DNA from 4 places in the Rhizobium sp. N731 genome. Region 2 is predicted to be linked to each of the others. Evidence: predicted binding sites of a transcription regulator. Region 2 holds the regulator's gene; each other region holds the start of a gene.
The links. The regulator LexA, encoded in region 2, represses DNA repair genes until DNA is damaged. The targets are predictions, from matches to a motif close to TGTTCNNNNTGTGTTCNG.
Positions count from the first base shown of each region.

Region 1: AMK02_RS15050 (putative DNA modification/repair radical SAM protein) is a predicted target of LexA. The motif match lies at 5,039-5,056, and genes of this name have one in related genera.
Region 3: AMK02_RS01680 (YifB family Mg chelatase-like AAA ATPase) is a predicted target of LexA. The motif match lies at 3,795-3,812, and genes of this name have one in related genera.
Region 4: AMK02_RS03005 (ATP-dependent helicase) is a predicted target of LexA. The motif match lies at 5,201-5,218, and genes of this name have one in related genera.

Region 1 covers NZ_CP013601.1:3,054,802-3,061,999, forward strand. Annotated here, with positions in the region: gene carB (carbamoyl-phosphate synthase large subunit) at 1-2,291, shown strand, start outside; gene AMK02_RS15045 (UdgX family uracil-DNA binding protein) at 2,347-3,801, opposite strand; gene AMK02_RS15050 (putative DNA modification/repair radical SAM protein) at 3,801-5,033, opposite strand; gene greA (transcription elongation factor GreA) at 5,300-5,776, shown strand; gene AMK02_RS15060 (glycosyltransferase family 4 protein) at 5,803-6,861, shown strand; gene AMK02_RS15065 (dicarboxylate/amino acid:cation symporter) at 7,093-7,198, opposite strand, start outside.
Region 2 covers NZ_CP013601.1:1,976,878-1,984,075, forward strand. Annotated here, with positions in the region: gene gltA (citrate synthase) at 1-1,140, opposite strand, end outside; gene AMK02_RS09825 (ComEC/Rec2 family competence protein) at 1,431-3,860, shown strand; gene lexA (transcriptional repressor LexA) at 3,841-4,560, opposite strand; gene AMK02_RS09835 (VOC family protein) at 4,759-5,655, shown strand; gene kdsA (3-deoxy-8-phosphooctulonate synthase) at 5,652-6,497, shown strand; gene eno (phosphopyruvate hydratase) at 6,638-7,198, shown strand, end outside.
Region 3 covers NZ_CP013601.1:329,595-336,792, forward strand. Annotated here, with positions in the region: gene dnaN (DNA polymerase III subunit beta) at 1-556, opposite strand, end outside; gene rsmI (16S rRNA (cytidine(1402)-2'-O)-methyltransferase) at 816-1,733, shown strand; gene AMK02_RS01665 (YraN family protein) at 1,723-2,091, shown strand; gene AMK02_RS01670 (cupin domain-containing protein) at 2,211-2,714, shown strand; gene gshB (glutathione synthase) at 2,802-3,749, shown strand; gene AMK02_RS01680 (YifB family Mg chelatase-like AAA ATPase) at 3,904-5,436, shown strand; gene AMK02_RS01685 (hypothetical protein) at 5,654-6,115, opposite strand; gene cysK (cysteine synthase A) at 6,332-7,198, opposite strand, start outside.
Region 4 covers NZ_CP013601.1:609,117-616,314, forward strand. Annotated here, with positions in the region: gene AMK02_RS02990 (putative bifunctional diguanylate cyclase/phosphodiesterase) at 1-646, shown strand, start outside; gene AMK02_RS02995 (enoyl-CoA hydratase/isomerase family protein) at 729-1,781, shown strand; gene AMK02_RS03000 (MBL fold metallo-hydrolase) at 2,028-2,966, shown strand; gene AMK02_RS03005 (ATP-dependent helicase) at 3,093-5,153, opposite strand; gene AMK02_RS03010 (hypothetical protein) at 5,256-5,522, opposite strand; gene AMK02_RS03015 (hypothetical protein) at 5,686-5,949, shown strand; gene AMK02_RS03020 (DUF982 domain-containing protein) at 6,177-6,422, opposite strand; gene AMK02_RS03025 (hypothetical protein) at 6,679-6,984, shown strand.

The sequences.
Region 1 (7,198 bases), 1.1 Mb from region 2:
CCTTCGAGCCGTCGATCGACTATGTCGTCACCAAGATCCCGCGTTTCGCCTTCGAGAAATTCCCCGGCGCCTCGCCGGTGCTGACCACCGCGATGAAGTCGGTCGGCGAAGTCATGGCGATCGGCCGCACCTTCGCCGAATCGCTGCAGAAGGCGCTGCGCGGCCTCGAAACCGGCCTCACCGGCCTCGACGAAATCGAGATCCCCGATTTCGAGGAAGGCGAATCCAGCCAGAACGCCATCCGCGCCGCCATCGGCACGCCGACGCCGGATCGCCTGCGCATGGTCGCCCAGGCGCTGCGCCAGGGCCTCAGTATCGAAGAGGTGCACGAGGGCTGCAAGATCGACCCCTGGTTCATCGCCGAGCTCAAGAACATCGTCGACATGGAGGCCCGCATCCGCGAGCACGGCCTGCCCGGCGATGCCGACAACCTGCGTATGCTGAAGGCGATGGGCTTCTCCGACGCGCGTCTCGCAACCCTGACCGGCAAGCGCCCGAAGGAGGTCGCCGAACTGCGCAACGGTCTGAACGTCCGCCCGGTTTTCAAGCGCATCGACACCTGTGCAGCCGAATTCGCTTCGCCGACGGCCTATATGTATTCGACCTACGAGACGCCCTTCGTCGGCGCCGCCCGCTCGGAGGCGCAGGTCTCCGACCGCAGGAAGGTCGTCATCCTCGGCGGCGGCCCGAACCGCATCGGCCAGGGCATCGAGTTCGACTATTGCTGCTGCCATGCCGCTTTCGCGCTGAAGGATGCGGGCTATGAAGCGATCATGATCAACTGCAACCCGGAAACCGTCTCGACCGACTACGACACGTCGGACCGCCTCTATTTCGAACCGCTGACGGCGGAAGACGTGATCGAGATCCTGCGCGCCGAGCAGGAAAAGGGCGAAGTCGTCGGCGTCATCGTCCAGTTCGGCGGCCAGACGCCGCTAAAGCTTGCCGAAGCGCTGGAAAAGAACGGCATCCCGATCCTCGGCACCGCGCCCGATGCGATCGATCTCGCCGAAGACCGCGACCGCTTCCAGAAGCTGCTGATGAAGCTCGACCTCAACCAGCCGAACAATGGCATCGCCTATTCGGTCGAGCAGGCACGTCTGGTCGCAGCCGAAATCGGCTTCCCGCTGGTCGTGCGCCCGTCCTACGTCCTCGGCGGCCGTGCCATGCAGATCCTGCATTCGGAAGGCCAGTTGCAGACCTACCTGCTCGACACGGTTCCGGAACTGGTGCCCGAAGACATCAAGCAGCGTTATCCCAACGACAAAACAGGCCAGATCAACACCCTGCTCGGCAAAAACCCGCTGCTCTTCGACAGCTACCTGACTCACGCCATCGAAGTCGATGTCGACTGCCTCTCGGATGGCACCGACGTCTATGTCGCCGGCATCATGGAGCACATCGAGGAAGCCGGCATCCATTCCGGTGACTCGGCCTGCTCGCTGCCGCCGCGCTCGCTGCCGGTCGAACTGCTCGACGAGCTGGAGCGCCAGGCGAAAGCCATGGCCAAGGCGCTCAATGTCGGCGGCTTGATGAACGTCCAGTTCGCCATCAAGGACGGCACCGTCTACGTGCTCGAGGTCAATCCGCGCGCCTCGCGCACCGTGCCCTTCGTCGCCAAGACCATCGGCGCGCCGATCGCCAAGATCGCCGCCCGCGTCATGGCCGGCGAGAAGCTCGATGCGACCTTCGCCGCCTATGGGCAGAAGCCCGATCCGCGCAAGCTCACCCACATCGCCGTCAAGGAAGCCGTCTTCCCCTTCGCCCGCTTCCCCGGCGTCGACACGCTGCTCGGCCCGGAAATGCGCTCGACCGGCGAAGTGATCGGCCTCGACACCGATTTTGCCCTGGCCTTCGCCAAGTCGCAGCTCGGCGCCGGCGTCGAACTGCCGCGTGACGGAACGGTCTTCGTCTCCGTGCGCGATGAGGACAAGGCGCGCGTGCTACCGGCAATCCGCATCCTCGTCGAAGAAGGCTTCAAGGTGCTGGCAACCGGCGGCACCGCCCGCTTCCTCGGGGAAAACGGCATCACCGCCACCAAGATCAACAAGGTTCTGGAAGGCCGTCCGCACATCGAGGACGCGATCCGCAACCGCCAGGTCCAACTCGTCATCAACACCACCGACGGCAATAAGGCGATCTCGGACTCCAAGTCGCTGCGCCGCGCGACGCTGATGCAGAAGGTGCCCTATTACACGACGATGGCCGGCGCCGAAGCCGCCGCCCAGGCGATCAAGGCGCTGAAGGCAGGCAATCTCGAAGTACGGCCGCTGCAAAGCTACTTCGCTTGAGACAGGGCAGCGCTACCGCTCGACGGGCGGTGGCGCGACCTTGACCGGAATCGGTTTATCCGACTTCCGTCATAAGCCGCTGAATTTCCAGTATGTCCTCGCGAAACCGTACCATTTCCTCCGCCTTCAGCCGCTCGTCGGGAATACGCAGCAGATAGGACGGATGCACCGTCACGAACAGCGTCCGCCCGCCTTCGATCGCCATCGCTCTTCCCCTGATATCCTGGAGACGCTGCTTCACATCGGTCAGCGCCGCAAGCGCCGTCGCCCCCATGGCGACGATCAGCTTCGGCTTGACCAGTTCCATTTCCAGATCGAGCCACCAGCGGCAATGCTTCACCTCGCCCATATTGGGCTTCTGGTGGATGCGGCGCTTGCCGCGCGGCTCATATTTGAAATGCTTGACGGCATTGGTGACATAGAGCCTTGAGCGGTCGATACCCGCCTCTGCTATCACCTGGTCGAGCAACCGGCCGGCCGGACCGACGAAGGGGCGGCCGGCAATATCCTCCTGGTCGCCCGGCTGCTCGCCGACAAACATCACCTCCGCATCGCCCGGCCCCTCTCCGAATACCGTCTGGGTCGCATTGGCGTGAAGCGGACAGCGCGTGCAGACCGCAGCCTCCGCGCGCAGCGCTTCGAGTGCGCCCACCGGAGCCTCCGGTTCTGCGGGAAAATTTCGCGCGGCCTGCTGCAAGCGGTCGTGAAAAGGCAGCGATTGCGTCGCTTCCCGCGCCGCCATGTCGCGCACCTTGCTCTCGGCCGATGCGATCAAGCCGGGAATGAGATCGGCTTCCGGCAGGTTCTTCCAGTATTTCTTCGGCATCTCCGCCTGCATCGCCTTCACCTTCAATCGCGCCGGGTTGAAGATGCTGGCATAGTAGGTGCGCCAGAGTTCGTCCGTGGCATCGCTGAGATTGAGCCTTTCGCATGGCTCGTCGGCAATCGTCAGCCGCTCGCCGTCCCAGGCCGCCGAGCCCTTGGGCGTCGCAATCAGCCAGTCCATGTCGGTGAAACGGCGTTGGAAAAAGGGAGCCGTGCGCCTGACGATATGATGGTCCGGCTCGAACCAGGCGAGGAATTTCCGACGACCTGCCGATACCGCGCCAACCTCCTTGAAGCGGACGAACGCCGTCATTTTGTGCGCGTCACGCCGAACGTTCTTAGCCATCAGCCTGGTACGCACGACATCCTCGTCGGAGGTCACCTCAAGCAGCTGCCGGTCCAGCTGCAGCCGCCAGAGCAGATGGTAAAGCAGCGAAAACCGCGCCGGATCGGAATGGCAGAGAACCGTCTCCGCAAGCTCGATGAAGGCGGGCGGCACCGTCATCGGCTTGCGTGATGTCGCAGGCTCCGGCGGCATGGCGTCACGTTGAAACGAAAGATCGGCCTCGGTGCTTTTTTCGCGCCAGTCGATCTCCTCGGGCAAGATGCCGGCGGCCGCCAGGGCGCGTGCGGCATCGCGCCATTCGCCAAGCTCTCCCCGTCCCGCAAGCACGACCCGGCGCATCACAGCAACGACAATTGTTCAGGCTGCGGCTCGAACATGGCGCGCAGGTCCGGGCGGTCGATCAGCCGGCGGGGCGACCAGCCTTCCGCTGAGATGAAGGCTTGGACCTTCTTGATCGAAACGCCGAGCCGCAAGAGATCGTCGAGCCGGAGCCGGCGACAACGGCGCGCCGAAACGATGGCCTTCACCGTCTTGGTGCCGAGACCGGGCACGCGCAATAACCGCTCGCGCTCGGCTTTGTTGATGTCGACGGGAAATTCAGCCCGGTTGGCAAGCGCCCAGGCAAGTTTCGGATCGAGATTGAGATCGAGCATGCCGCCCACCTGGTTTGCGGTGATCTCGTCGATGCCGAAACCGTAGAACCGATAGAGCCAGTCGGCTTGGTAAAGCCGATGCTCGCGCATCAGCGGCGGCTTGATCAGCGGCAGGTTCTTCGAAGCATCGGGGATCGGGCTGAAGGCCGAATAATAGACACGCCGCAGGCCATAGCTGCTGTAGAGCCGGCCGCTGCTCGCAAGGATGGTCGCGTCGTTCGCCCCATCCGCCCCGACGATCATCTGCGTGCTCTGGCCGGCCGGGACGAAACGCTGGCGTTTCCCGGTCTTAAGCGTCGGTTCGCCGGCCGCTTCAATCTTCATCCTGAGATCCGCCATCGATCGCCGGATATTGGCCGGCTTCTTTTCCGGTGCGAAGCGGGTGATGCCGCTGTCGGTCGGCAGCTCGATATTGAGCGACAGCCTGTCGGCATGAAGCCCCGCCTCCTCGATCAGACGCGGCGATGCCGCCGGGATTGCTTTGAGATGGATATAGCCGCGGAAATGATGCGTTACACGCAGCTCGCGGACGATACGGACCATCTCCTCCATCGTGTAATCGGAAGAGCGGATGATGCCGGACGACAGGAACAGGCCTTCGATATAGTTGCGGCGGTAGAATTCCAGCGTCAGCCAGACAACCTCCTCCGCCGTGAAGCGCGCCCGCTCGACATTGCTGGAGGAGCGATTGACGCAATAGGCGCAGTCGTAGATGCAGAAATTGGTGAGCAGGATCTTCAGAAGCGAAATGCACCGCCCATCCGGAGCATAGGCATGACAGATGCCGGAACCCTCTGTCGAACCCAGTCCGCCGCTTGTGCTCGAATCGCGGTTCACCGTGCCGCTGGAGGCACAGGAAGCATCGTATTTCGCGGCATCTGACAGGATGGCCAAGCGTTCGGTTAGCGACTTCTTCATTAGAATGTTCTCTATATGTTCCATGGCCTAAAGTCAAATCCCGCCGTCGCCGCCTCTGCCCCGTTTTGGGGCACTTCACCCGATGGATCAGCGGGTTGCGTTTCATTTATGCGAATTTTCTGGAAATCGGCCGTGGCGATCTGCTATAAGCACGCGACTAGGATTGTGGCACGGTTCCGAAGTTCCCTTCGGGACCTGTTTTCTTTTGTGTGTGCCTGACTGTGCTGAGGCAAGACCGGCGGCCACAAGGAGTGAAGGACAGAAAAATGGTTGATAAGGTACCGATGACACAGGGTGGTTTCGTCAAGCTGCAGGAAGAACTGCGCTGGCGTCAGCAGGAAGAGCGTCCCCGAATCATCGAGGCGATCGCCGAAGCCCGTGCCCATGGCGACCTTTCCGAAAATGCCGAATATCATGCCGCCAAGGAAGCCCAGAGCCACAATGAGGGTCGCATCACCGAGCTTGAAGATCTGACGGCGCGCGCCGAGGTCATCGATCTTACCAAGATGTCCGGCGATAAGATCAAGTTCGGTGCCAAGGTGAAGCTCGTCGACGAGGACACCGAGGAAGAAAAGACCTACCAGATCGTCGGCGACCAGGAAGCCGACGTCAAGGCCGGCCGCATCTCCATCTCCTCACCGATCGCCCGTGCGCTGATCGGCAAGGAAGTCGGCGATTCCATCGAGGTTAACGCACCCGGCGGCTCCAAGGCCTACGAAATCCTCCAGGTTTCCTGGGGCTGATCGCCCGCCAGACATGAGATCCATCCTTGCCTGATATGCGTGACGTCGAGATCATCGCGCCCAATTTCAAGCGCCGGCTCTCCGGCGTCACGTCGACCATCGTTCAGCTCATCCCATGCCAGATCCGGCTTGGCATGCGCATAGCAACGCTTGGCCCCGGCCTGCCGGAGGGCCTGGCGAAACTGAGATGGTCACAGCTCCCTGGTCTGTGGCGCAGGCCGGCGCGCCGGCGCCATCGCGTCTGGCACGCCCGCCGCAACAATGAGATGGCCGTCGGTATCCTGCTCCGCCATCTCCTGCGCATGCCGCTGAAGCTCATCTTCACCTCGGCCGCGCAGCGCCGCCACACCGCCTACACGAAATGGCTGATCCGCCGCATGGATGCGGTGATTGCAACCAGTGACCGGTCCGGCTCCTTCCTCGAGGTGCCCCACACCGTCATCCAGCACGGCGTTGACCTCTCCCTGTTCCACCCGCCGGAAACCGCCGACGACGGCATTGCTGCGACCGGCCTGCCCGGCCGTTATCTCGTCGGCTGCTTCGGCCGCGTGCGCCATCAGAAAGGCACCGATCTCTTCGTCCAGGCGATGATCGAACTCTTGCCACAGCACCCCGAATGGACGGCCGTCGTCTCCGGCCGCGTGACGGCGGAGCACGTGGGCTTTGGCGAAAAGCTCAAGGCCGATGTCGCCGCCGCCGGCCTCGCCGACCGTATCCTTTTCCTCGGCGAAGTTCCTGACATAAAAGTCTGGTATCGCCGCCTGATGCTTTACGTCGCCCCTTCCCGCAACGAGGGTTTCGGCCTGACTCCGCTCGAAGCCATGGCCTCGCGCACCGCCGTCGTGGCATCGGACGCCGGCGCTTATGCCGAACTCATCGTCAATGGCGAGACCGGCGCCGTCGTCCCCGCGGGTGACGGTGAGGCGCTGACGCGGGCAATCGCCCCCTATATCGCAGATCCGGCGCTGGCGATTGCCCATGGCGAGAATGCGCTGCGCCACGTCAGAGCGAATTTTGCGCTGGAGAAGGAAGCAAACGCCATCGGCGCCGTTTACGACCGCCTTCTCGGCGACAATCGCGGCTGACGCGGAGCAAAAAACGCCCGTTGGGTAACGGGCCATCGGACCGCTGCAGAGGTCAGTCAACCCTGCCTCCGTCATGCTCGGGCTTGTCCCGAGCATCTGCCTCGGGTCGATAAGGGCAGCAGATCCTCGGCGCAAGCCGAGGATGACGATGAGTAGAGAACGAGCTTACTCAAAAAGTGAACGGCCCGTTGGATAACGGGCCGCTGCAAAGATTGCCAATGATCACGCTGCTTATTCGGCGGGCTGGAGACCGGCGGCCGACGTCTCCTCGGTCTCGCCGCCCAAGGCTCTGGCAAGCTGCCCCGTATCCAGCTCGTTTTCCCAGCGCGCCACGACG
Region 2 (7,198 bases):
CATGGTGGTGGGGAAGCCCAGAGCCTTCAGCGTGATGCCGGAGTAGAAGTCGATGTTCGGATAGAGCTTCTTCTCGATGAAATATTCGTCGGTGAGCGCGATACGCTCCAGCTCCATCGCCACTTCGAGCAACGGATCGTCCTTGATGCCGAGTTCGCCCAGCACTTCATGCGTCGTCTTCTGCATGATCTTGGCGCGCGGATCGTAGTTCTTGTAGACGCGGTGACCGAAGCCCATCAGACGGAACGGGTCGTTCTTGTCCTTGGCGCGGGCAATATACTCCGGAATGTGATCGACTGTGCCGATTTCGGTCAGCATGTTGAGCGCTGCTTCATTGGCGCCGCCGTGAGCGGGGCCCCAGAGGCAGGCGATGCCGGCGGCGATGCAGGCGAACGGGTTGGCGCCCGACGAGCCGGCGAGGCGGACGGTCGAGGTCGAAGCGTTCTGCTCGTGGTCGGCGTGCAGGATGAAGATACGGTCCATGGCGCGCGACAGAACCGGATTGACGACGTATTCCTCGCACGGAACGGCAAAGCACATGCGCAGGAAGTTCGAGGCGTAGTCGAGGTCGTTCTTCGGGTAAACGAAGGGCTGGCCGATATGGTACTTGTAGGCCATGGCGGCAAGCGTCGGCATCTTGGCGATCATGCGCAGGCTGGCGACCATGCGCTGGTGCGGATCGGTGATGTCTGTGGAGTCATGATAGAAGGCCGACAGGGCGCCGACGCAGCCGCACATGACGGCCATCGGGTGCGCATCGCGGCGGAAGCCGGTGAAGAAGCGGCTCATCTGCTCATGCACCATCGTATGGTGCGTGACGCGATAGTCGAAATCCTTCTTCTGCGCGGCCGTCGGCAATTCACCGTAGAGCAGGAGGTAGCAGACCTCGAGAAAATCGCCATGCTCTGCGAGCTGCTCGATCGGATAACCGCGGTGCAGCAGCACACCTTCGTCACCGTCGATATAGGTGATTTTCGATTCACAGGATGCGGTCGAGGTGAAGCCCGGATCGTAAGTGAAGGAAGCGGTGTTCTTGTAGAGAGCACCGATGTCGATGACGCTCGGGCCGATCGTGCCGCTTTTAACGGCGAGGTCGACTGATTTGTCACCGATTTTTATTGTAGCGCTTTGATCCGTCATGCTGATCCTCCGAAATGTCGGTGGCGCCACAAAAGCGCCATAGGGGTTAAGCGTCCTTTCCGATAGCTATATGATCGCAACGCTAATGCCAAGTTACCGTGACGGCATTTTGTGCATTGCGGCATCACCTTTTAGGCACTGCAGCGATGAGCCGCACGCATAGCGGAAGCCGATGATTCGACTGGCCTTTTGCCGCTTAAGATTTTCCCTCATATTTCAATCGATTATCCTTGCCGGATTTGCTTGAAGGTTGCATTCTGGCGACTTTACGGGGTGATCTTGGGCGGGGCATGCAGGAATTGACGACAGCCGAATTGCGGCCGCAAGCGAGCGTCGGCCTTGCCGATCCGCCGGATTTTCCTGCGCCTGCGGTGGTGACTCAATCGGTAAGGACGCAGTCGCAGACCCCATTGCGTCGTCGGCTGCTGGCCACCGGCCGGCAATCGCTGCGTGCCGGAGCCTGCATGCTGGGCGAAGAGGCCGATCATGGCCGCCTGCTGCTGTTCTCGCCGGTCTTCCTCGGAGCCGGCTCGGCCTTCTGGTTTCTCGGCAGATCGGATTTTCCCCTCGTTGCATCGCTGCTCTGCCTGCTGGTGTCGGCGACCGCGGTTTTCCTCACCGGTCCCAGCCGGCCGGTCTTGCGCGCAAGTTTCATGGCGCTGGCACTTTTCGCCGGCGGCATGCTCTCGGCTCAGTTCGAGAGCTGGCGGGCTTCGACGGTGATCCTCGATTCATCCGTGACGACGACGGTGACCGGCCGTGTCGAACGGCGGGAAGGCGACGGCCGCGGGCGCTGGCGCTACATTCTTGCCGTCACCGGCACCGAGGCGCCGGAGCTGAAACGGCCGCCGAGACGCATTACCGCGATCGTCCGGGGTGCCGATGCGCCTTTCGAGATCGGCGACATCATTACCGGCAAGGCACGGCTGACGCCGCCGGCCGGCCCCGCACTTCCCGCGCTCAACGACTTCTCCTTCGGTGCCTATTTCGACGGCATCGGCGCCAACGGTTTCTTCTACGGTGCGCCGGAGAAACTCGACTTGGAGGCAGGCCCGCAGGCGGACAGGTCGACGGACGCGCTGCTCGAATGGCTCTACCGCCTGCGCAGCAGCATCGGCGACCGCATAAGATCGATCCTGCCCGGTGACACCGGCGCTTTTGCCGCTGCCCTGGTGACGGATGAACGGCGCGCCATCTCGAAGACGACGACGGAGGCGCTGCGCCAGTCCGGCCTTGCCCATGTCGTCGCGATCTCGGGCCTCAACATGGCGCTGTCGGCCGGCATCTTCTTCGTCGGCTTCCGGATGCTGCTCAGCCTCTTTCCCGGTGTCGCCCAAGCCTATCCGACAAAGAAATTCGCCGCCGCCGGCGCGCTCATCGCCGTCACCGCCTATTACCTGATCTCCGGTTTCGGCGTTTCGGCCGAGCGCGCTTTTATCATGATGGCCATTATGCTGATTGCCATCTTCTTCGATCGGCCGTCGATCAGCCTGCGCAATATCGTTCTCTCTGCGCTCATCATCATCGCCATTTCACCTTCTGAAGTATTGGGACCGAGCTTTCAGATGTCCTTTGCCGCGACATTGGCTTTGGTATCGGGCTATCAGCTCTGGAAGGACAGGCGTGTCCGCGAAAACGCTTTTCTGAAACTGCCGATCATCAGGCCGGTGGTTGCCGTCGCCGGTTTCTTCGGCGGCGTCTTCCTGACCTCGCTGATCGGCGGCTTTTCCACCGCACTGTTTTCGATCGAGCATTTTCATCGCCTGACGGCTTACGGCCTGCCGGCAAACCTTGCGACGATGCCGATCATCTCCTTCATCGTCATGCCGGCCGGGTTGCTGGCGATGTTGCTCATGCCTTTCGGTGTGGACGCTCCGCTCTGGAAGGTGGTCGGATTCGGCCTCGATCTGGTGATTGCGGTCGCCAAGACGGTGTCCGGCTGGGGCGGTGATATCGGCGTCGGCCACTTGCCCGCCTGGTATTTCGCAGTGGCGGTGGCAGGCTTTCTGCTGCTGACGCTGCTGCGCACCCGACTGCGCCATGTCGGCACATCGATCATCGCCATCTCGACGCTCATCGTGCTGCTTCTGCCGGCTCCCCGGCCGCCGGATCTGGTGATTTCGGAGGATGGCAGTCTGGTTGCGGTTGTCGCGGCTGAGGCAATAGCTTCCAACCGTGAAAACCCGCCGGATTTCATCTTCGACCAGTGGCAGCGAGCGCTGGTCCTGCCGACACATGATCCGCCGAAGATGCTGGATGGTCCGGCTATCCCGCCGGAAGGAGAAGACCGCCGTGTCAGGCTTTCCCGCGATCAGCAGAACGAAGCGAGCGCAGCGATGCGGGCAGCCGCAGCAGGCGGTGAAGCAAACCGCTTTTCCTGCGTCAAGAAAGCCTGGTGCACATCAAGACTCGGCAATGGCCATATCGTGACCGTCATCGACAATGCCGCCTATCTCGGCCCGGCCTGCGATACGGCCGATATCGTCGTGACCTCGGTCCGTCTGCGCTTCGACAGCTGCCGCTCAGGCGGCACGCTTTTCACCGGCGAGACGCTGCGCAGGACCGGTTCCGTCGAATTGCGCTTCGCCGGTGCCGACCTGGAGGTCACCACCGCCTTCGATGCTTTGTCGCGACCATGGATGCGCCACCGCGCCTATGATTGGCGCAACGATCGTTTTACCGATTCCGGCCCATCCGGCGTCAGTGATAGCGACGGATGAGGCCGACGAGCTTGCCCTGCACCTTGACGCGGTCGGGTCCGAAGATGCGGGTCTCGTAGGCCGGGTTGGCGGCCTCGAGCGCGATCGAGGCACCCTTGCGGCGGAAACGCTTCAGCGTTGCTTCCTCGTCGTCGACGAGGGCAACGACGATATCGCCGGGACTTGCGGTGCTGCCGTTGCGGATGATCACGGTATCGCCGTCGAAGATGCCGGCATCGATCATCGAATCGCCCTTGACCTCCAGCGCGTAGTGCTCACCGGAGCCGAGCATATCCGCGGGAACGACGATGTCGTGGGTGTTGTTCTGGATCGCCGAGATCGGAACGCCGGCGGCGATACGTCCCATGACCGGCACGGAGATGGAGTTGCCATTGTCGGCGACCGGCTTTGGCGCAGCGGGGGCGGCGACCGGCTGGGGCTTGCCGAGGCTGCCCTCGATGACGCTCGGCGAAAAACCGCGCCGCTGTTGAAGGCTGGGGTTATAGGCCTCCGGAAGTTTGATCACTTCAAGCGCCCGGGCGCGATTCGGTAGGCGGCGAATGAAGCCGCGCTCCTCGAGCGCCGTGATCAGCCGGTGGATTCCGGATTTCGAGGCGAGATCCAGGGCATCCTTCATTTCGTCGAAAGAGGGAGGGACGCCGGATTCCTTCATGCGCTCATGAATGAAAAGGAGAAGCTCCTGTTGTTTGCGCGTGAGCATCGACGTCAGACCCCGTGATTGAAACAAATCCAGAACGGACACTATATGTTCCATATGTGTTCCGCAAGTAGCTAAATTTCCGTAAAACTTCGCGTCAACTCGTCGAGATTTTTATTTTCATTCGCCGGATTGGTGCACATGTCTTGCATTGAGCGAGGTGCTGTCGCACATCTCTTGCCGGTTTCAGGAGGGATATTCATGAACGCGCATTCCGCCAAGTCGCACCCGCTGGATCATGTCGTGCTGCCCGTGGTCAATATCGATCTGGCGCGTGAAAGGCTCGGCAAGCTCGGTTTCACCGTCGCCGCTGATGCGCGCCATCCCTTCGGAACGGAGAATGCCTGCGTCTTTTTCGCCGACAAGACCTATCTGGAGCCGCTTGGCGTTGCGAGTGTCGAGGAGAGCGAGGCAGCGGCCCGCCAGGGCAATGTCTTCATTGCCCGCAATCGCGCCTTCCGTTTCCGCTGCGGCGAGGAGGGACTTTCTGCGCTGGCCTTCCTCAGCGAGGATGCCGGCGTCGATCATAAGCGCTTGGTCGGCAACGGCGCGAGCGCCGGTGAGATGTTGCAATTCAGCCGGCCGATGCGGATGCCGGATGGTTCGGAGAGCGTCGGCAGCTTCAAGCTGGCCTTTGCAGCTGATTTGCGCGCCCCCGATTTCTTTCTCTTTACCTGCCAGCGCATCAATTCGTTCCCGACAGATCGCGCCGCGCTGGAGACGCATGCCAATGGCGTGATCGGTATTGCCGAGATCGCGCTTTGTGCGCCGGACCCGGCGGCATTCGCCGCTTTCGTCGGACTTGCGATAGGGCAGGCGGCGGCGGAGAAAACCGGTTTCGGCGTGAATATCGCGGCATCGAATGCGAAGATCAGCCTGATGACGCCGGAAGGGCTGGAGGCCTATTTCGAGCTTGTCGTCTCCTCCGCCGATCGTGGCCTGCGCGGCCGGGCAATCCTCTTCACTGTCGCCGATCTTGCCGTGACAGAAGCGCATTTGGCTGCTAACGGGGTGACCTACACGCGCAAGAACAACCGCATTCTGGTGAAGCCCACGCCCGGGCAGGGTGCGCTCTTCGCCTTCGAGGAAAAACGATGAGCACCGACACGAATTCCGAAGTCAGGATCGGCGAAGGCGAAGGCCAGGTCACCTTTTCCAATATCGCCCGCCTGTCGCTGATTGCCGGCCCATGTCAGATGGAGAGCCGCGATCACGCCTTTATGGTCGCCGGCACGCTGAAGGAGCTTTGCGGCAAGCTCGGCATAGGCCTTGTCTACAAGAGCTCCTTCGACAAGGCGAACCGCACCTCGCTCTCGGCAGAGCGCGGCATCGGCCTGGAAAAAGGCATGGAGGTCTTTGCCGACCTCAAGAAGGAATTCGGTTTTCCCGTCATAACCGACGTCCATACGGCCGAGCAATGCGCCGAGGTGGCCAAGGTGGTCGATGTCCTGCAGATCCCGGCCTTCCTCTGCCGTCAGACCGACCTTCTGATCGCAGCAGCCAGGACCGGCCGCGCCGTCAATGTCAAGAAGGGCCAGTTCCTCGCCCCTTGGGATATGAAGAACGTCCTGAAGAAGCTCAATGCCAGCGGCAATCCGAACGTGCTGCTGTGCGAGCGCGGCGCCTCCTTCGGCTACAATACGCTGGTTTCCGACATGCGCTCGCTGCCGATCATGGCGGCGATGGGCGCGCCCGTCATTTTCGATGCGACCCACTCCGTCGCTCAGCCGGGCGGGCAGGGCGAATCCTCGGGCGGTCAGCGCGAGTTCGTCGAGACGCTGGCACGCGCGGCAGTGGCGACGGGTATTGCCGGCGTCTTCCTCGAAACACACCAGGACCCTGACAACGCACCATCCGACGGCCCGAACATGGTCTATCTCAAGGACATGCCGCGGCTGCTTGAGAAATTGCTTGCGTTTGATGCGGTCGCCAAGGCCTGACCTTCAACAGGATGACATGATCGTGGTCTAGGCCACTTGGGAACGCCGATTCGAAGGCTGGTAATTGCGCATTGTAATTTGCACGCCTTCGATTATGACAGGCTTCGAACGTTTGATCACCCACCGAGCAGGAAGAACCCATGACTGCAATCACCGATATCATCGCCCGCGAGATCCTCGATAGCCGTGGCAATCCCACCGTCGAAGTCGACGTCTATCTCGAAGACGGCAGCATGGGCCGCGCGGCCGTTCCCTCGGGCGCCTCGACGGGCGCGCATGAGGCGGTCGAGCTGCGCGACGGCGGCAAGCGCTATCTCGGCAAGGGCGTCGAAAAGGCGGTCGAGGCGGCCAACACCGAGATCTTCGACGCGATCGGCGGCATCGACGCCGAAAACCAGATCCAGATCGACAACATCATGATCGAGCTCGACGGCACGCCGAACAAGTCGCGCCTCGGCGCCAATGCGATCCTCGGCGTGTCGCTCGCCGTCGCCAAGGCTGCCGCCCAGGCATCCGGCCTGCCGCTTTACCGTTACGTCGGCGGCGCTTCCGCGAGCCTCCTGCCGGTGCCGATGATGAACATCATCAACGGTGGCGCCCATGCCGACAACCCGATCGACTTCCAGGAATTCATGATCCTGCCGGTCGGCGCCGATTCGATCGCCGAAGCCGTGCGCATGGGTTCGGAAGTCTTCCATACG
Region 3 (7,198 bases), 1.6 Mb from region 2:
CGGCGCGGGCCAGCCGGTGGCCGTCGGTCGCGACCGCCCTGAGCTTCAGCTCACCATTGCTCTCGATCGTGTGGAAGAAGATGCCGTTCAGATAATAACGCGTCTCTTCCGTCGAGATCGCGAACTGGGTGCGATCGATCAGCATCTTCAGATCGGTCGCCTTCAGCTTGAAGGAATGCGTGAAGGTGCCGGCGGTCAGATCCGGGAAATCGGATTCCGGCAGGCACTGCAGCGAGAATTTCGAGCGGCCGGACTGGACGGTCATCGAGCCGCCGTCGGTGCTGGTCGCCAGTAGCACTTCGGCGCCATCGGAAAGCTTGCGCACGATATCGTAGAGAAGGTGGGCGGGAACGGTGGTGGCGCCAGGCTGCTCGACGCTTGCCGGCGTCGCCTCGGTGATTTCGAGGTCGAGGTCGGTCGCCTTCATGTCGAGGTTCTGGCCATCGGCCTTGAGCAGTACGTTGGACAGGATCGGGATCGTGTTGCGACGTTCGACCACACGGTGGACGTGGTTCAGCGATTTCAGAAGGTTTGACCGCTCAATAGTAATACGCATGGGATGCTACCGCTTTCGACCGTGACTGCCCGGGCGCATCGAAGGCCCGAAGAATGCTTTCCCGATTTAGGTCGGGGGAGTGGACGGGCAAAATGGCAGACTTCAGCATTGGATGGCAAGAGGCATGGACGGCTGAGCCCCCGCATTTCAGGTTTTCCGGAGCAATCCTCACAGAAATCCCAACCCTTGCCGAAGCGGCGCCGCTCGCCCATAAAGGCCCGATGAGGGGCGAAGGGCCGTCGGGACGAAGGCAAATGGCATGAACGAGCAAACCACAGCGGAGGACGCCGGCCGGCGAAGCTTCCGCCTGCACAACATGGCGGTGCCGGCGCGGCCGCTGGAACCGGCGCTCTATATGGTCGCGACCCCCATCGGCAATCTCGGCGACATCACGCTGCGCGCACTGGAGACGCTGGCCGGCGCCGACGTGCTCGCCTGCGAGGATACGCGTGTCACCCGCGTTCTGCTCGACCGCTACGGCATCCAGAACCGTCCCTTCGCCTACCACGAGCACAATGCCGACGAAGCCGGTCCGAGGCTCATCCAGGCGCTGGAAGCCGGCCGCTCGGTGGCGCTGGTGTCCGATGCCGGCACGCCGCTCGTCTCCGATCCCGGCTACCGGCTGGCCCGGCAGGCAATTGCCGCCGGTTACCGCGTCATTCCCATTCCAGGCGCCTCGGCGCCACTCGCCGCCCTGGTCGGTTCCGGCCTGCCGAACGACGCCTTCCTCTTTGCCGGCTTTCTGCCGGCCAAGGACAAGGCCCGCCGCGATCGTCTCGGCGAACTGGCTGCAGCCCCGGCGACGCTGATCTTTTTTGAATCGCCCCATCGCATCGGTGCGGCGCTTCTTGCCGCCGCCGATGTGCTCGGCCCGGCCCGGACGGCTTGCGTCTGCCGCGAATTGACCAAGACCTATGAAGAATTCCGCCGCGGCACGCTGGCCGAACTTGCCGCCCATTACCAGCAGGTGGAAAATGTCAGGGGCGAGATCGTCCTCGTCGTCGGTCCGCCGCAGCCGGCCGAAACGTCCGAGGCCGATGTCGACGCCGTGCTTGCGGACCTGTCGATGTCGATGCCGACGGCAAAGGCAGCGACCGAAGCCGCCCGTCTCACCGGCCTGCCGCGCAAGGCGCTGTACCAGCGCCTGCTGGAGATGAAGAGCGGCAATGGGCGATAAAGACCTCACCGCCACCAAGCGGAAAGCGCTGCGCCGCGGCCTCATGTCGGAATATATCGCCGCCGCCTTCCTGATGCTGAAGGGCTACCGCATCCTGGCGCTGCGCCACCGCACCAGGCTCGGCGAGATCGATATCGTCGCCCGCAAGGGCGATCTCGCCGTCTTCGTCGAGGTCAAGGCCCGCCATGGCGAGGCTGCGGCCATCGACGCCGTCTCCATCGGCGCTCAGAAGCGGATCCGGGCGGCAAGCGATCTCTGGCTTGCCCGTCAGGCGGATCAAGCTCGCCTTTCCCAGCGCTACGACATCGTCGCGGTCATGCCCGGTCGGCTGCCGCGGCACTTTCCCGACGCCTTCTGAGGACTTGCGGCGCTGTCGAGTTGCCGGATTGTTAAAATTTTAGTCCCGCGTTGAACGAGCTCCTTACCTCTCTCTGCTACCCACCACCGCGGTAGGGATTAAGAATCGGGGGTTGTTGCATGGCCTGGAAGATGATGCTTGCAAGTGCGGTCGGCATGGCTGCGCGCTCGGTGCCTTATATCGCGCTGAAGCCGGCCGGGAAATCCTTCGTCGCGCATGCGAGCGGCCACCTGCCGCTGAAATCGACGCCGATCAATCCCGACTGGATCATCAGCGGCAATCCTGAAGCCCGCACCGCCGAACATTCGCGCGGCCATGACGAGGCGTCGCTGACGGCGATCTGGGACTGCACGGCGGGCGAATTCCGCTGGTATTTCGGCTGGGACGAGACCGTGATGATCCTCGAAGGCGAGGTCCACATCACCGCCGAGGATGGCACGGAACGGACCCTGTGCACCGGCGACGTCGCCTTTTTCGCAGGTGGAACCTGGGCGAGCTGGCGGGTCGACACTTACGTCCGCAAGGTCGCCTTCCTGCGCAAGCCTTTCCCGAAGCCTTTGGCAATCGCCTACCGGCTGCGCAACATGCTGCGCAACGGCGGCAGCCAGGGCATCGCCGCCTGAAAATTGCGACCGCCGCAAGCCTTCGATGACCGTTGCGTTTGATGCCGGGCCGACCTACATCTGTCCGGCATTCAGCGAGGGACGGAAATGGCCAAGATCACCAATGTAGCGGTCCAGATGGATCATGTCGCCGGCATCAATATCGCAGGTGACTCCACCTTCGCCATGAGCCTGGAAGCGCAATCGCGCGGCTACAGGCTCTTCCATTACACCCCCGAGCGCCTGAGCTTCCGCGATGGCAAGCTCTTTGCCAGCGTCGAGCCGATGGTGCTGCGCGACGTCAAGGGTGATCACTTCGAGCTTGGCGCGCCCGAGCGCGTCGATCTCTCGACCATGGATGTGGTGCTGCTGCGCCAGGATCCGCCCTTCGACATGGCCTATATCACCTCGACGCATCTGCTCGAGCGCATCCACCCGAAGACGCTCGTCGTCAACGATCCGGCCTGGGTGCGCAATTCGCCGGAGAAGATCTTCGTCACCGAATTCTCCGACCTGATGCCGAAGACGCTGATCACCAAGGATCCCGCCGAAATCCGCCGCTTCCGCGACGAGATGGGCGACATCATCCTGAAGCCGCTCTACGGCAATGGCGGCGCCGGCGTCTTCCATTCCACCCGCGACGACCGCAATCTCTCTTCGCTCTTGGAAATGTTCGGCCAGCTTTTCCGCGAGCCCTTCATCGCCCAGCAATATCTGCCCGACGTGCGCAAGGGCGACAAGCGCATCATCCTCGTCGACGGCGAGTTTGCCGGCGCCATCAATCGCGTGCCGGCCGAGCATGACAGCCGCTCCAACATGCATGTCGGCGGCCGTGCTGAGGCGACCGAACTGACGGCGCGCGAAAAGGAAATCTGCGAGCGCATCGGCCCGGCGCTGAGGGAACGTGGCTTCCTGCTCGTCGGCATCGACGTGATCGGCGATTACATGACCGAGATCAACGTCACTTCGCCCACAGGCATCCGCGAGGTCCGGAAGTTCGGTGGCGCCGATATCGCGGCCCTGCTCTGGGACGCGATCGAGCGCAAGCGCGGCTGAGGCTGCGATCGGGTACAACCGCGCTCACTGCTGATTATCTGCCTGCGTTCTTTTATTGTTCTTGTTTTAGTCCTGCGTCCGTGCCAGATTGCAACCGCTGGCTTTTAACGGCCACGGGGCGGTCTCTAAGAGTTTGCGGGACAAGGGTGGGCATATGGTCGCGCGTGTCAGTACGGTAGCATTCCAGGGCATCGAAGGCGTGCCGGTCGAGGTCCAGGTCATGATCGCGCCTGGCAAGGTCGGCATGCAGATCGTCGGCCTGCCTGACAAGGCCGTGGCCGAAAGCCGCGAGCGCGTGCAGGCCGCTCTTCATGCCTCCGGCCTGGCGCTGCCGGGCAAACGGGTGACCGTCAACCTGGCGCCGGCCGATCTGCCGAAGGAAGGCTCGCATTTCGATCTGCCGATCGCGCTGGCCCTGATGGCTGCCCTCGGCGCCATTCCTGCCGATGCGCTCTCGGATTATGTCGTCGTCGGCGAACTCAATCTCGACGGCACGATCGCCGCAATCGCAGGCGCGCTGCCGGCCGCCATCGGCGCCAATGCGCTCGGCAAGGGGCTGATCTGCCCGGCCGAAAGCGGCGCCGAAGCCGCCTGGGCCGGCGCCGAGGTCGATATTCTCGCACCCCGCAGCCTGATTGCCCTTGCCAATCATTTCCGCGGCACGCAGGTGCTCTCCCGGCCGGAGCCGTCGATCCGCGCCAATGCCGCCAACCTGCCGGATCTCGCCGAGATCAAGGGCCAGGAAAGCGCCAAGCGCGCCCTCGAAGTGGCGGCAGCCGGCGGTCACAACCTCTTGATGGTCGGGCCTCCCGGTTCCGGCAAGTCGATGTTGGCGGCAAGGCTGCCCTCGATCTTGCCGCCGCTTTCGCCCGCCGAACTGCTTGAAGTGTCGATGGTTCACTCGATCGCCGGCCAGCTCACCGGCGGCAAGCTTTCCGATCGCCGGCCCTTCCGCACTCCGCATCATTCCGCCACCATGGCCGCGCTTGTCGGCGGCGGTATACGCGCCCGGCCGGGCGAAGCCTCGCTTGCCCATCACGGCGTGCTGTTCCTCGACGAGTTTCCCGAATTCACGCCGCAGGCGCTCGATGCGTTGCGCCAGCCGCTCGAAGGCGGCGAATGCGTCATTGCCCGTGCCAATCACCGCGTCTCCTATCCCGCCAAATTCCAGCTGATCGCCGCGATGAACCCCTGCCGCTGCGGCATGGCCGGTGAGCCCGGCCACACCTGCGCCCGCGGCCCGCGCTGCATGAGCGATTACCAGGCCCGCATCTCGGGCCCGCTGATGGACCGCATCGATATCCGCATTGACGTGCCCGCCGTCTCAGCCGCCGACCTCATCCGCCCGATGGCGGCCGAGGCCAGCGCCGACGTCGCCCGCCGCGTCGCCCGCGCCCGCGAACTCCAGCAAGAGCGCTTCGAAGCCGCCGGCGCCAAGGGCATCGGCACCAATGCCCGCTGCTCCACCGCGATGATCGAAAAACTCGCCGAACCCGACGCCGCCGGCTTGCAGCTCTTGCGCGACGCCGCCGAAAAAATGAAATTCTCCGCCCGCGGCTACCACCGCGTCCTCAAGGTCGCCCGCACCCTCGCCGACCTCGACGACAAACCGACAGTCGGCCGTTTGCATCTCGCCGAAGCGATTTCCTACAGGATTGCCGGGGAGAGGTTGACGGCGGCGGCATAGCGAGATGAGGACCGCGGGCGCGCTGACGTCCTGCTCTTCTCGTTGGTCAGGTGGGCACGGCGGTGTTCGGCGATAAAGCCTATGACAGCAATGCCCTGCTCGCGCGACATCGGGAACAAGCGATGCTTTCAATCAACGACAAATTTCGGTCTAGACCGAATTCGATGGGACGAACGTCTGCAACTAGCTCTGCGTAATGCAGGGCGGGTCACCTTCGTCAGCGGGGGCCGACGTCTAATTCGGGGAATTTGTGATAGATGCAGTCATTGATCCTGAACCACCCTATACCATGGTCCATGTCGGCCTGCGAAAGTTCCCACTCGAATGTGTCATGGCCCTCGTACCCGTAGATTAGTGCCATGGTAGTCAACTCAGTGAACGGCCCGGGAGGAAATGGGATGCCGTACACTATCGCCTCCTTTGCAGCGAACTTTCCTTTGATGACCTTCTTGATCTCCAACTCTGCTCTTACCAGCTGCCCTGGGAAATCTTTGTCGGTCGTTATCAAACCAGAAGGGCTGATGGAGAGTGATCTGACCCTCGCCTCCACGACGATCTCTGCCTTCGCAAGCAGTTCTTTCTGGCTAGGACACGGCGCCATTGCCGCAGTCTGCCGCAGACCAATAGCCGATAGAACCAAAACCGCTGTACATAATAATCGCGCCTGCGCGTTCAGCATTCTTTCCTTCTCACACCAGTGCACTTAGCTTTCATCGATCCGATAAGGATGAACGCAAATCCCCGCTTAACAGTATAGACCGTGACTTTGCCCCCAAGTTTTATCCAATTTTAAGTTCACCCCAGCGGATCACATCAGCAAGAGCTAGGGGCGCCGCAGCGCCCCCAATATTCCCGCGGGGATTAAGAATGGGAAACCGGGAGATAAAGCCTTACCTCAGCTCCCCAACCCCTCAAACAGCGCCGTCGACAAATAACGCTCCGCAAACGACGGGATGATGATGACGATGTTCTTGCCCGCATTCTCCGGCCGGCGGCCGACCTTGATGGCGGCCGTCAGCGCCGCACCCGAGGAGATGCCGACCGGCACGCCTTCCAGCCGGGCGACCAGGCGGGCCTGTTCGAAGGCTTCGTCATTGGTGACGGTGACGACCTCGTCATAGATGCCGGTGTCGAGGATCTTCGGCGCGAAGCCCGCGCCGATGCCCTGGATCTTGTGCGGACCGGGATTGCCGCCGGAGAGAATGGGGGAATCGGCGGGCTCGACGGCGATGATCTGGATTTCGGGCTTATGGCTTTTCAGCACCTGACCGACGCCGGTGATCGTGCCGCCGGTGCCGATGCCGGAGACGACGATGTCGACCGTGCCGTTGGTGTCGTTCCAGATTTCCTCGGCCGTCGTCTTGCGGTGGATTTCAGGATTGGCGGGATTTTCGAACTGCTGCGGAATGATGGCGTCGGGCAGCGACTCCGCCAATTCCTCCGCTTTGGCGATCGCGCCCTTCATGCCCTTGGCCCCTTCGGTCAGCACCAGCTCGGCGCCGAGCAGCGCCAGCATCTTACGGCGCTCGACCGACATGGTTTCGGGCATGGTGAGGATCAGCCGATAGCCCTTGGCAGCGGCGGCAAAGGCGAGCGCGATGCCGGTATTGCCGGAGGTCGGTTCGATCAGCACGGACTTGCCGGGGGTGATCCGCCCTTGCGCTTCGAGGCTTTCGATCATCGCCACGCCGATGCGGTCCTTGACCGAGGCGATTGGGTTGAAGAATTCGAGCTTGCCGATCAGGTTGGCCACGACGCCTTT
Region 4 (7,198 bases), 1.4 Mb from region 2:
CATCAGTCCCTCAGCCTTCATCCCTGCCGCCGAGCGCACCGCCGTGATCGGCCGGATGACGCGCATTCTCTTTGCCCAGGCGCTCGAAGCGCTGGCGATCATGCCGCGCCATCTGCGGCTGTCCTTCAATCTCTCGGCCCGCGATATCTGCGACCACGAGACCTCGATGGCGCTGCTGGCCATGATCACCCGCTCCGGCGTCGATCCGAAGCGCATCGAATTCGAAATCACCGAGACCGCGCTGCTCTCCGATTTCGACACCGCCGACCGGGTGATCACGATGCTGCGCGCCGCCGGCATCTCGATCGCACTCGACGATTTCGGCACCGGATTTTCGAGCCTCAGCCACATTCATCGCCTCGCCTTCGACAAGCTGAAGATCGACAAGGGCTTCGTGATGAATTTCGACCGTGACGCCCGGTGCATGAACATCACCCGTTCGGTCGCCAACCTCTGCCAGAACCTCGGCATCGCCTCCGTCGCCGAGGGCGTCGAAAGCGAAGCGATCGCCGAGGGGCTGAAGGCGATCGGCGTTCGCCTGGCGCAGGGCTATTATTTTTCGCGGCCGCTGCCGCTGGAACTCGCCATCGACTATGCCGCTCGCTGCGAGGCAAAAGCATCCGCCCGGGATTCGCTGTCGGCCTGATCGATCAATCACGGCTGGCCTGAAATGCTCTGGAGCGATCTTGCATCGTCGTCTATGCATGTTCCAACAGCGGAGGTGAACCATGCAGGACAGCGAAGTCATCATCGAGCGGCGAGGCACTGCCGGCATCATCCGGCTCAACCGGCCGCGGGCGCTGAACAGCCTGACGCTGGCGATGATCCGGACGATCACCGAGGCGTTGGATGGCTTTGCCCGCGACGCCGAGGTGACGACTGTCGTGGCAACAGGGGAGGGCGAACGCGGTTTCTGCGCCGGCGGCGATATCCGCGCCCTGCATGAGAGCGCCCGAGCCGGCGACGGCCTCGCCGGAACCTTCTGGCGGGAAGAATTCCGTCTCAACCATATGATCGCCGTCTACCCCAAACCCTATGTCGCGCTGATGGACGGCATCACCATGGGCGGCGGCGTCGGCCTGTCCTCGCACGGCCGCCACCGTATCGTCACCGAGCGCACGCGTCTTGCCATGCCGGAAACCGGCATCGGCTACGTCCCCGATGTCGGCGCCACCTGGTTGCTGCCGAAGGCACCCGGCGAGGCCGGAACATGGCTCGGCCTGACCGGGCTCGATATCGGCGCAGCGGATGCGATCTATGCCCGCCTTGCCGATTTTCAGATCGCCTCGTCGCGGCTCGGCGAAGTGATCGAGAGCTTATCGGGCCTGCCGCGCGGCAGTTCGTCGGGCGATGTCGACAGCGTCTTGCAGGTGTACGCAGAACCTCCGGGCGAGAGCCGGCTGCGACAGAACGCGACAATGATCGACCGCGCTTTCCGTTTCAACAGCGTCGAGGAGATTCTGGCTGCGCTCGACGTGGAGGATGGCGAATTTGCCGCTGAGACGCGCCGTGTGCTGCTGGCGCGCTCGCCGACCAGCCTGAAGCTTGCTTTGCAGCTCTTGAGGGCCGGCCGCCGCAGCGCCTCGCTCGCCGAATGCCTCGGCCGCGAACTCGGCGCCTGCCTGCAGATGCCGGATAATCCCGACTTCTTCGAGGGCATCCGCGCCGCCGTCATCGATAAGGACCGCAATCCGAAATGGTCGCCGGCCTCTGTCGAGGCCGTGAAGGCGGAAACGATCGCGAAATTCCTGAAACCGGCCGAGCCGCCGCTTTTTCTCTGACGCTCTCATCCTCGGAATGCTGGATGCGCGCGGCACCGTGCGACGGGCGAGAGCCTCTGCGTCCTGATGCCAGCCTCTTCAACACCAAGTCTTCGGCGTGACGCGCCGAAACCGTAGGCCGGCCTGTGCTAAAGCCTAGCCTTCCCTCTCCTTTGAACGGATCGACCGTCAACCGTGCTTCGGCATAGGGTCCGCGACGTGACCCTTAACCGACATCTCTCGATCACGAACCAACAGGAGCGCATCATGTCGCAGGCAGAAGCAAAACCCCGTACGACTGGTCGGCAGGAGCCTGGCAGGCCGAAGCCCGAAGAATTGGTTCCGTCGCGCTATGCGGTGCGGATCGGCGAAATCGAAGTGCTGATCATCAGCGATGGCGTGCTGCCGCTCCCGACGACGATGCTGGGACACAACGCCGACGCCGCTGACCGGGCAGTCTGGCTGGACGATATGTTCCTCCCGCGAGACGCTTTCGACTGGGCGTTGAACGTGGTCCTCGTGCGCAGCGGCGGGCGGACCATCCTCATCGACGCCGGACTGGGCCTGGATCCGGACTTGAACTTGCCGCGCGCCGGGCAGTTGATCAAGCGACTGGAGGGTGCCGGCATCGATCTGGCATCGGTGACCGACGTGGTGCTCACCCACCTGCACATGGATCACATCGGCGGGCTGCTCGTCGATGGCGTGAAGGACCAGCTGCGTTCCGACCTGAGGATCCATGTGGCGGCCGCGGAGACCAAGTTCTGGGAGGCGCCCGATTTCAGCCACGTATCCATGCCGCCCGGCTTTCCGGATGCGCTTCGGGCAACGGCAAAGCGGTTCCTCAGCGAGTACGGCAGCCATCTCAAGCTGTTCGACGAGCGGTCCGAGGTGGCGCCGGGTGTGGTCGTCCAACGCACCGGCGGCCACACCCCCGGCCATAGCGTGGTCCGCCTGGCATCCGGCGGCGACCGGCTGACATTCGCCGGCGATGCCGTGTTCGCGGTCGGGTTCGAGCACCCCGATTGGTATAATGGTTTCGAACACAATCCCGAGGAGGCCGCTCGCGTTCGCATCGATCTTCTCAGGGAGCTGGCGGCGAACGGCGAACAGCTGGTGGCCACCCACCTGCCGTTCCCGTCGGTCGGCCGGGTGGCGGTCGACGGCGACGTCTTCCGTTGGGTGCCGGTGTTCTGGGACTACTGAGCACCTGCCGGGTCAGGGCCGAACCAAAGCGCGCCGCAGGATCGGATTGCCTGCGGCGCGCTTTAGTCTTTTGGTTTTATGCATGTCGTTGTCCCGGAACCGCTGCACACTTCCGGGCGACATGCATTACCGCCACATGCCGCGCATACGGGCGCCGACATCGATGCGCACCTGCCGCGCCTGGGCTTGCGCGGCGGCATCCGATTTCACCTGCGGCCAGCTGCAGGCCTCGAAGAATTGCAGCAGGGTCGCCGGAATGAAGCGGCTGCGCGAGGCATAGACGTGGCGGTCGCCCTGCGCATTCTGCCCGTAGGTGAAGAAGCGCTGCGGCACGACGAGGTCGAGACCGTCGCGGGCGCGCGTCATCGCCACATAGAGCAGCCGGCGTTCTTCCTCGATTTCGGCGGTGGCGCCGACGGCAAGATCGCTCGGAATGCAGCCGTCGACGACATTCAGCATGAAGACCCTCGTCCACTCCTGGCCCTTGGCCGAGTGGATGGTCGAGAGAATGAGATAATCCTCGTCGAGCAGCGGCACGCCGGCCTGGTCGCTCGTCGCATCCGGCGGATCGAGGGTGAGTTCGGTGAGGAAACGCTCGCGCGAGGCATAACCGCCGGCAATCTGCTCGAGCTGTAAGAGATCGGCTTGCCGCGTCGCGGCGTCCTCATGCAGCCGTTCCAGATGCGGCGCGTACCATTGCCGCGCCAGCTCGATTTCCGCCGGCCAGCCGGCCTTGCCGGATTTCATCTCCTGCAGCATCGAAACGAAATCAGTCCAATCCTCGCCGGAGCGCGGCGGCGCCGGCATGGCGGCAAGCGCCGACAGCGGGCTCGCATCCTCGGACATCAGGTCGAGCGCCTTCTGGGCCGTCGAGGGGCCGACGCCCGGCAGGATCTGCATCAGCCGGAAGCCCGCCACCCGGTCGCGCGGATTTTGCGCGAAGCGAAGGGCGGCCAGCATGTCCTTGACATGGGCGCTGTCGAGAAACTTCAGCCCGCCGAACTTGACGAAGGGAATGTTGCGCCGGGTCAGCTCGACCTCCAGCGGCCCGCTGTGATGTGAGGCGCGAAACAGCACCGCCTGCTGCTTGAGCTTGAGGCCTTCCTCGCGGTTGTCGAGCACCTTGTCGGCGACGTAACGCGCCTGCTCGGCCTCGTCGCGCACCGTCACGAGGCGCGGCCGCTCGGAGGATTGCCGCTCGGTCCAGAGATTTTTGGTGAAGCGCTCCGAGGCGAGATCGATGACGGCATTGGCGGCTGTCAGGATCGGCTGCGTCGAGCGATAGTTGCGGTCGAGCGTGACGATATTGGCGGGCGGGCTGAAGGCTGCGGGAAAATCGAGGATGTTGCGCACTGTCGCTGCGCGGAAGGAATAGATCGACTGCGCATCGTCGCCGACGACGGTCAGGCCCTGGCCTTGGGGCTTCAGCGCCATCAGGATCGAGGCCTGCAGCCGGTTGGTGTCCTGATATTCGTCGACCAGCACATGGTCGAAGCGGCTGCCGATATCCTCTGCAATCACGCTCTCGCCGACCATCTGCGCCCAGTAGAGCAGAAGGTCGTCGTAATCGAGCACATTCTGGCTCTGTTTGGCCTCGACATAGCAGGCGAAAAGCTCGCGCAGCTGTTTTTCCCACGCCGCGCACCAGGGAAAGGCGTCGCGCAGCACCTGGTCGAGCGCCGTCTCCGAATTCACCGCCCTCGAATAAATGGCAAGGCAGGTGCCCTTGGCCGGGAACCGGCTTTCCGTCTTGGAGAAGCCGAGATCGTGCCGGATCAGGTTGATCAGGTCGGCGCTGTCTTCGCGGTCATGGATGGTGAAATCGGCATCGAGGCCGATCTGCTGGGCATAGTCGCGCAGCAGCCTGGCGCCGATGCCGTGGAAAGTGCCGGACCAGGCAAGCGCCTCGGCCATGACGCCGGCATTCGAACCGAGCACGTCGCGGCAGATGCGCTCGACGCGCCGCGCCATTTCGGCCGCCGCCCGGCGCGAGAAGGTCATCAGCAGGATGCGGCGGGGGTCGGCGCCCTTGACGATCAGATGGGCGACCCGATGCGCCAAGGTATTCGTCTTGCCGGAACCGGCGCCGGCAATAACCAGCAGCGGCCCGGCAATATGGCTGCCGTCGGTGAGCGTGCCGTGCTCGACGGCCATGCGCTGCTGCGGATTGAGCTTTTCGAGATACATCCAGCCGTCCGGTCGGGCTCCCGCAGAATCACTGCGGGAAAATTAGATGTTCCTTGAATGTTCGCGATTTCGGCCGCTGTCAAGTCTGCGGCGCGGCGATCCTCACTCGGGGAAGTCCGGTCCCACCTCGCGCCGCACCAGCTTCAGGCTGCGGTCCGGTTGGAGAATATAGGTTTCCTCCACACGCTGGCCCGTCTCATTGTAGAACTGGTTGTAGACGGCGCTGCCGACCGGCGATTTGGTGAGCTTGGTGCGCGGCTGGCCGCCATAGGTGATGCTCCCGGGAATGGGTTCGAGTGCCGGGCTGTCGGCCGAGGAGCAGCCGGCCAGCAGGGCGCCGGCGAAAAGTGCGGGCAGTAGCGCTTTCATAGTTGTCATTCCTCTCAGACTGCAGCCAGATATGGAACGGCGGCGCCTTCCGCCAAGGTGCAGCACCGCAGTCCGCGAGGATATCACTCGCACATGGCATGGCAACGGAACCAAACACCTTCCGAGGGGTTGAAATGCCGGATCTGAAACGCTGGAGACCATCATGCAGACGCTTCTTCGCCTCTGGACGTCCACCCTAATTATCGGCTGCGGCGTCTTCGCCGGCTCAGCTTATGCATCGCTCGAGACAGGCATGGATTATTCCGCTTTGCCGAAGGATCAGATCGCCCTCAACGAATATACCGGCAGTGTCGCCTGCGAGCCGGCCGAGGCGCATTATCTGCCGTCCTTCATCCGCGCGGCTGACGGCACGATCATCGGTGTCGGTTATGTCGAGGTGGAGAATGCCGGCGACGTGGGCTGCTGACAAACGGGATTGTCCGAACGAGGCTCGCCGGCTTTTCCGGTGACGAGCCTCTGACCATCATCATGATGGCTGCGTGTTTTCTATCGAAACAGCTGTCCCGGGCGCAACGCCCTTAGCGCCAAAACCCGGCATCTGCTCGATCCAGGGTTAAGTGAAAATTAAACAATGTCTCGTTCCGGCACGCTTTGCCGAACAAATCGAAAAACAGCCGGACGCTCCCTGCCGTGTTAATGCAGCAGCTTCAGCTTCGCCTCTTCGGCCGCCGCCAGGAACTCGGCCCTTGCCTCTTCCACGCTCTTGCGCCCGTCGAGTGCCGCCCGGCAGGTGCTGCGCGCCTTGATATAATGCAGTCCGCGTGCGCTCGGCCAGAGATCCGCCAGACATTTCAGCGCATCGAACGGCCCGTTGACGGTTTTGAGGTCAGCGCCTTCGAAACCGACCTTGACCGGGTCGTGCCATTTTTCAGTTGCCATCGATGCTCCTCCGGGGTTTCGACAGAACCAAGTGTGCTGCGCCCACCTAGGCGAGACGCCGCCATGATAGCCATTCTAGCGAGATTTTTGCGGTCAACAATGGTGAATCGTTTGTTGCCGACGAGGCGGAATGCCAGCCTGCGTAAGACGGATCGCGTCGCGCGCAGCCTCAGAGATATTTTGGGTAGTCGCAGATAAGTTGTATGGCGCTTGCGCGCTGCTACCGCTACCATGCCGGGAAAGCTGCGGGCTCGACATGGATTTCGATCGAAAATTGATCCGGGCTGCGTTTCTGTGCGGTGCGCTGGCAATGCCGGCCCTTGCTCACGGTGCAGAGATATCCGCTGAAGACGCTTTGCTGGCGCGTATTTCCGCTGAGCTCGTCCCACAAATGCAGCGGGAATATCTGCGGGCTACCCTGCGTGGCTACGGTGAAGGCGGGGTGATAGATATCGCCTCCTATGTCATATCAGAGAGCCGTGATCGATGGTATGTCGAGGGCATTTTTGATGGGGTTAATGCGCTGCCCCATGCGCCAGTTCGCGGTGAAGGTAACCGGTGAACTGATCGAACGGTGGCAGTTATCCCCGTTCCTGCCTTATTATCTCGAAGCATCCGACATTCCCGATTGTACTGGCATGCAGTCCGCTTCGTGCGGATGGCTGCCCCTCACCCTAACCCTCTCCCCGTAAACGGGGCGAGGGGACGTGCCCTACACGAGGCTTGCGGGGGACGGAGAGGTTGCGGCATGGTCCCTTCGCCCCGCGCGCGGGGAG